2 regions of the Streptomyces sp. NBC_00726 genome follow, and region 2 is predicted to be linked to the other one. Evidence: predicted binding sites of a transcription regulator. Region 2 holds the regulator's gene; the other holds the start of a gene.
The links. The regulator HrcA, encoded in region 2, represses chaperone genes, less so after heat shock. The targets are predictions, from matches to a motif close to TTNGCACTCNGNNNNNCNGAGTGCNAA.
Positions count from the first base shown of each region.

Region 1 (3,402 bases), 2.3 Mb from region 2:
GTGGCCTCGTCGCCGGTCTTGTCGAGGTTGCCCTCAAGGACCTTGACGGCGTGGACGATGGCGGAGCCACCACCGGAGACGATGCCCTCCTCGACCGCGGCGCGGGTCGCGGAGATGGCGTCCTCCAGACGGTGCTTCTTCTCCTTGAGCTCGACCTCGGTGGCGGCACCGACGCGGATCACGCAGACCCCGCCGGCCAGCTTCGCCAGGCGCTCCTGGAGCTTCTCGCGGTCCCAGTCGGAGTCCGTGGCGTCGATCTCGGCCTTGATCTGGTTGACGCGGCCGGCGACCTCGTCGGACTTGCCGCCACCGTCGACGATGGTGGTGTCGTCCTTGGTGACGGTCACGCGGCGGGCGGTGCCCAGCACGTCCAGACCGGCCTGGTCGAGCTTGAGGCCGACCTCCTCGGCGATGACGGTCGCACCGGTGAGGGTGGCGATGTCGCCGAGCATGGCCTTGCGGCGGTCGCCGAAGCCGGGCGCCTTGACGGCGACGGCGTTGAACGTGCCGCGGATCTTGTTGACGACCAGGGTCGACAGGGCCTCGCCCTCGACGTCCTCGGCGATGATCAGGAGCGGCTTGGAGCCACCGGCCTGGATGACCTTCTCCAGGAGCGGCAGCAGCTCCTGGATCGAGCCGATCTTGCCCTGGTGGATCAGGATGTACGGGTCGTCCAGGACGGCCTCCATACGCTCCTGGTCGGTCACCATGTACGGGGACAGGTAGCCCTTGTCGAAGGCCATGCCCTCGGTGAAGTCGAGGTCCAGACCGAAGGTGTTGGACTCCTCGACGGTGATGACACCGTCCTTGCCGACCTTGTCCATCGCGTCCGCGATGAGCTCGCCGACCTGCGGGTCCTGCGCGGAGAGCGCGGCGACGGCGGCGATGTCGGACTTGTCGTCGATCGGGCGGGCGGTCGCGAGGAGCTCCTCGGACACGGCCTTGACCGCGGCGTCGATGCCCTTCTTCAGGGCGGCCGGGGAGGCGCCGGCGGCGACGTTGCGCAGACCCTCGCGGACGAGCGCCTGGGCCAGGACGGTGGCGGTGGTGGTGCCGTCACCCGCGACGTCGTTGGTCTTGGTGGCCACCTCCTTCACCAGCTGGGCACCGAGGTTCTCGTACGGGTCGTCCAGCTCGACCTCGCGCGCGATGGTGACACCGTCGTTGGTGATGGTGGGGGCGCCGAACTTCTTGTCGATGACGACGTTGCGGCCCTTGGGGCCGATCGTCACCTTGACCGTGTCGGCAAGCTTGTTGACGCCGCGCTCAAGGGCGCGACGGGCGTCCTCGTCGAACTTCAGGATCTTCGCCATGGAGCTGAACTGTTCCTCTCAAAAACAAGAACTGCGCCCCTGCCGCCCGGCTAGTTATGTCGCAGGGGGCCAGGGGCGCAGAACAGAAGCAAACGTGGGTGAATTACTTCTCGATGATCGCGAGGACGTCGCGCGCCGAGAGGACGAGGTACTCCTCGCCGTTGTACTTCACCTCGGTGCCGCCGTACTTGCTGTACAGCACGACATCGCCGGTCTTGACGTCGAGCGGCAGACGCTCGCCGTTCTCGAAGCGGCCCGGGCCCACGGCCAGGACGACGCCCTCCTGGGGCTTCTCCTTCGCGGTGTCCGGAATAACCAGGCCGGAGGCCGTGGTCTGCTCGGCGTCGAGCGGCTGGACCACAATGCGGTCCTCAAGCGGCTTGATCGCAACCTTGGAGCTGGCGGTCGACACGATCCGGTCTCCCCCTTCGGAGATCTCACGGGGTTTAACAGTCTTTGGGGTGGCGACCAGGTGGGCCCGTCGTCGCGGGTGCCGGACCTGCCGGTCGCACAGAAGTGCTGGCACTCTCCGATGGGGAGTGCCAGCACTGAGACTATGGCCGCGATTAGCACTCGGTCAAGCGGAGTGCCAATTCACGCCCCTCGTGGCGTACGCGGGGGCCGCCCGCGCCCGTGCCGCCTCCTATACGTAGTCCTCCAGGCGGGCCACGGCGTAGCCCTTGTCCGTGATGACCTTCATGACGGACCGGACCAGGTCGGGCATGCTCCCCTTCCAGTCCGCCTTGCCGCGGAAGTGGGTGAGGATGATGTCACCGGGGTGCAGGTCCTGGTCCTCCTCGCGCCACTCCATGTGGTCGGGGAACGCCTCCGCCTCCCAGAGCGGCACGGCGGTGATGCCGCAGGACTTGGCGATCTTCAGCGTGTCGGTGTTGTAGTTGCCGTACGGCGGCCGGAAGAGCCGGGGCCGCTTGCCGAACTGCTTCTCCAGGATGTCCTGCTGGCCGCAGATCTCGCGCTTCTGCTCGTCGTGCGAGAGGCCCGGCAGATAGCGGTGGTTGAGGGTGTGGTTGCCGATCACGGTGCCCCGGGACTGGGCGTCCGCGAAGTACGTGTAGTCGTCGCGCACCAGGTAGTCGGTGAGGAAGGCGCTGTACGGGATGTTCAGCTCCGACATCATCTTCAGCAGCTCGGGGTCCTTGTCGTCCCCGTCGTCCATGGTCAGGAAGACGACCTTGTCCTTGGTGGGGACCCGGGTGAAGACCGGCGGCAGCGAGTCGTTCTGGCCGGAGACCTCGAAGCCCTTGCGGGTCGTGATGTGCGGCTTCTTCGCGGGCGGTACGGGCGCCGCGAGCGGCGTGGCCGCCAGGCCCCACTTCTTGGCGGCGACCGCGCGGGCCGCCTGGGCCAGCTTCGCCCGCTCCGCCTGCGCCGCGCGGGTGCCGAGCGCCCCGGCCGCCGCCGGTTCCGCCTGCGGGCCCGCCTGGCCGGCCTGGGCCTTCGCGCTCCGGGCCGCGGCGCCCGAGTCGTCCCCGGCCGCGCAGCCGGACGCGGCGGCGGCGACCAGGAGCGCGGCGAGGACCGCGTAACCCGGCCTGCGCCGCAGGCGGCCCCGTACCCGCTGCCGCCCGCCCGTCACCGCACCCGTTTCACGCCCATTCATGGCCAATTTGTCCTTTTGTCGTACTGGCTGCATGGCGCCGGATACTGCCAGTACGCGACGGGGCATCGGCTCCGACACCGCCGCCGGGCGCGCGCGGTCCCCCGGGTGGCTCACACGGGGGCGGCCGAACGCGTCACGCGAGGTCGGTGAGGTCGTCCGCGTACACCTGCGAGAGCGGCTGAGGGCCTACGTACTGCTGGCAGTTGCACTGGCCGGACTCGAAGCGGACGGGCTTCTTCTGCTCGTCCCAGGCGGTCGGCAGCTCGACCCGCTCATGGCACTTGCCCTGCTTGTCGTGCTTGGCGAGGTGGTGCGTGCAGCCGCAGACGGGCTCGGGCGGCCGGTTCGCCGCCTCGACCGCGAGCCGTTCCTGCCGGCCGGCCTCCAGCAGCTCAAGCCTTCGGGTGTGCCGGTTGCGCAGCGCCGTACGGACGTTGTCGGCCAGCCAGCCGAAGCCGCCGGTCCAGA
Region 1 covers NZ_CP108983.1:4,110,700-4,114,101, reverse strand. The annotation lists gene groL (chaperonin GroEL) at 1-1,313, opposite strand, end outside; gene groES (co-chaperone GroES) at 1,417-1,725, opposite strand; gene OG338_RS18540 (polysaccharide deacetylase family protein) at 1,957-2,934, opposite strand; gene OG338_RS18535 (hypothetical protein) at 3,068-3,402, opposite strand, start outside.
Region 1: a site for HrcA is predicted at 1,880-1,906, ahead of groES (co-chaperone GroES). Genes of this name have one in related genera too.

Region 2 (3,402 bases):
ATGTACGGATGCCCGGCCACCAGCACATCGCTGCCCGACACCTGGGCCGCGATCCGGGACTCCTTGGAACCGGGCACCAGATGGTCGACCAGCACCCCGAGCCGGGCGTCCGGCGCGGGCGCGAACTCCCGCACGATCGCCGGCAGGTCGTCGACGCCCTCCAGATACTCCACGACCACGCCCTCGACGCGCAGGTCGTCGCCCCAGACCCGCTCGACCAGCTCCGCGTCGTGCCGCCCCTCCACATAGATCCGCCCGGCCCGCGCCACCCGCGCCCGCGCCCCGGGCACCGCCACCGAACCGGAGGCCGTACGCGCGGGCCGCACCGGGCCCCCGGCCGACGGGCGCACCAGCGTGACGACCCGGCCGTCGAGGAGGAAGCCGCGCGGCGCCAGCGGGAAGACCCGGTGCTTGCCGAACCGGTCCTCCAGGGTCACCGTCGGCCCCTCGGCGGTCTTCTCGCACCGGATGACCGCGCCGCAGAAACCGGTGACCGCCTCCTCCACGACCAGATCGGTCTCGGCGGGCACCTCCGGGGCGGGGGCGGACTTCTTCCACGGCGGGGTCAGATCGGGCTGGTAGCTGCGCATCGCACGACGATAAGCGGGGAAGACCTACGACACGCCGAACCGGCCCGCCAGCGCCGCCCGCTGGGCCCGGACGAACGCCGCGTCCACCACCGCCCCGTGCCCCGGCACGTACAGCGCGTCCTCCCCGCCCAGCTCCAGCAGCCGGTCCAGCGCGGCCGGCCAGCGCGCCGGACTGGCGTCCGGGCCGGCCTGGGGCTCGCCGGACTCCTCGACCAGGTCGCCGCAGAACACCAGCGCGGGGGAGCCCGGCACCAGCACCGCCAGATCGTGGCCGCTGTGCGCCGCGCCCACGTTCACCAGGACCGCCTCCCGGCTACCGCCCAGGTCCACCGTCAGCTCCCCGCGCACCTCGTGGCGCGGGGCCACCAGCACATCGACGGACCCGGCCGCGTCCGCCTCGGGCAGACCCTGGGCCACCGCGTCCGCGTACAGCTCGCCGGCCCCGCGCCGCAGCAGCTCCGCCGTGCCCTCGGAGCCGTACACCCGTGCACCGGCGAACGCGGCCGTGCCCAGCACATGGTCGAAGTGGGGGTGGCTGAGTGCGATGTGCGTCACCCTCCGGCCGAGCAGCGCCTCCGCCTGGGTGCGCAGTTCCGCGCCCTCGCGCAGTGACGAACCGGTGTCACAGAGCAGCGCCCCGTCCGGACCGGCCACCAGCAGAGCCGTCGCGTCCCAGACCGGAAGGCGCCGCCGGCCCGTTCCGTGACCCAGCCGCTCCCATCCGAACTCTTCCCAACAGGCATCCATACGGCGACGCTATCCGCAGCGACCTGCGCGGTCGCGCGGTAGCGTGGCCGGTCGCCCTTGCTAGGGCACCACCCCGTCGCCGTACACTGGCCGGGGATCGCTGGCACTCGTACGCACCGAGTGCCAGGAGGAATCCCGGGAACGGCCCGGGAACACCGACGTGGACAGCTGGAGGTGTGCGCGATGCTCAGCGAACGCAGACTCGAAGTGCTGCGCGCGATCGTCCAGGACTACGTCGGGACCGAGGAGCCCGTCGGCTCCAAGGCGCTCACGGAGCGGCACAGGCTGGGGGTCTCCCCGGCGACGGTCCGCAACGACATGGCGGTGCTGGAGGAGGAGGGCTTCATCGCCCAGCCCCACACCAGCGCCGGGCGCATCCCGACGGACAAGGGCTACCGGCTCTTCGTGGACAAGCTGGCGGGCGTCAAGCCCCTCTCCTCGCCCGAGCGCCGCGCCATCCAGAACTTCCTCGACGGCGCGGTCGACCTGGACGACGTCGTGGGCCGCACCGTACGGCTGCTCGCGCAGCTGACCCGGCAGGTCGCCGTCGTGCAGTACCCCTCGCTGACCCGTTCGACGGTGCGGCATGTGGAGCTGCTGTCCCTGGCCCCGGCCCGGCTGATGCTCGTGCTGATCACGGACACCGGACGGGTCGAACAGCGGCTGGTGGACTGCCCGGCGCCGTTCGGCGAGACCTCGCTCGCCGATCTGCGGGCCCGGCTCAACAGCCGGGTGGTGGGGCGCCGGTTCGCCGATGTCCCGCAGCTGGTGCAGGACCTGCCGGAATCCTTCGAGAACGAGGACCGGGGAACCGTGTCCACCGTCCTCTCGATCCTGCTCGAAACCCTCGTCGAGGAGACGGAGGAGCGGCTGATGATCGGCGGCACCTCCAACCTCACCCGCTTCGGACACGACTTCCCTGTGATGATCCGGCCGGTGCTCGAAGCACTGGAGGAACAGGTCGTGCTGCTGAAGCTGCTCGGCGAGGCCAAGGACTCGGGCATGACCGTACGCATCGGGCACGAGAACGCCCACGAGGGCCTCAACTCCACGTCCGTCGTCGCGGTCGGCTACGGTTCGGGCGACGAGGCAGTCGCCAAACTCGGCGTGGTCGGACCGACCCGCATGGACTACCCCGGAACGATGGGAGCGGTACGCGCAGTGGCACGTTACGTCGGACAGATCCTGGCGGAGTCGTAAGTGGCCACGGACTACTACGCCGTACTCGGCGTGCGCCGCGACGCTTCCCAGGACGAGATCAAGAAGGCATTCCGGAGGCTCGCCCGCGAGCTGCACCCGGACGTCAACCCCGATCCGAAGACCCAGGAGCGGTTCAAGGAGATCAACGCCGCTTACGAGGTCCTGTCGGACGCGCAGAAGAAGCAGGTCTACGACCTCGGCGGAGACCCGCTCTCGCAGTCCGGCGGCGCCGGCGCGGGCGGCTTCGGCCAGGGCGGCTTCGGAAACTTCTCCGACATCATGGACGCGTTCTTCGGTACGTCGTCGCAGCGCGGGCCCCGCTCGCGCACCCGGCGCGGCCAGGACGCCATGATCCGGCTGGAGATCGACCTCGCCGAGGCGGCCTTCGGCACCACCAAGGACATCCAGGTCGACACCGCCGTCGTCTGCACCACGTGCAGCGGCGAGGGCGCGGCCCCGGGCACCTCGGCGCAGACCTGCGACATGTGCCGCGGCCGCGGTGAGGTCTCCCAGGTCACCCGGTCCTTCCTCGGCCAGGTCATGACCTCGCGGCCCTGCCCGCAGTGCCAGGGCTTCGGCACGGTCGTGCCGACCCCGTGCCCGGAGTGCGCCGGCGACGGCCGCATCCGCTCGCGGCGCACGCTGACCGTGAAGATCCCCGCCGGTGTCGACAACGGCACCCGCATCCAGCTCGCGGGCGAGGGCGAGGTCGGCCCCGGAGGCGGCCCCGCCGGCGACCTCTACGTCGAGATCCACGAGCTGCCGCACGCGGTGTTCCAGCGCCGCGGCGACGACCTGCACTGCACGGTCACCATCCCGATGACGGCGGCGGCCCTCGGCACCAAGGTGCCGCTGGAGACGCTGG
Region 2 covers NZ_CP108983.1:1,814,824-1,818,225, reverse strand. The annotation lists gene OG338_RS08160 (DUF3097 domain-containing protein) at 1-590, opposite strand, end outside; gene OG338_RS08155 (MBL fold metallo-hydrolase) at 615-1,337, opposite strand; gene hrcA (heat-inducible transcriptional repressor HrcA) at 1,521-2,537, shown strand; gene dnaJ (molecular chaperone DnaJ) at 2,538-3,402, shown strand, end outside.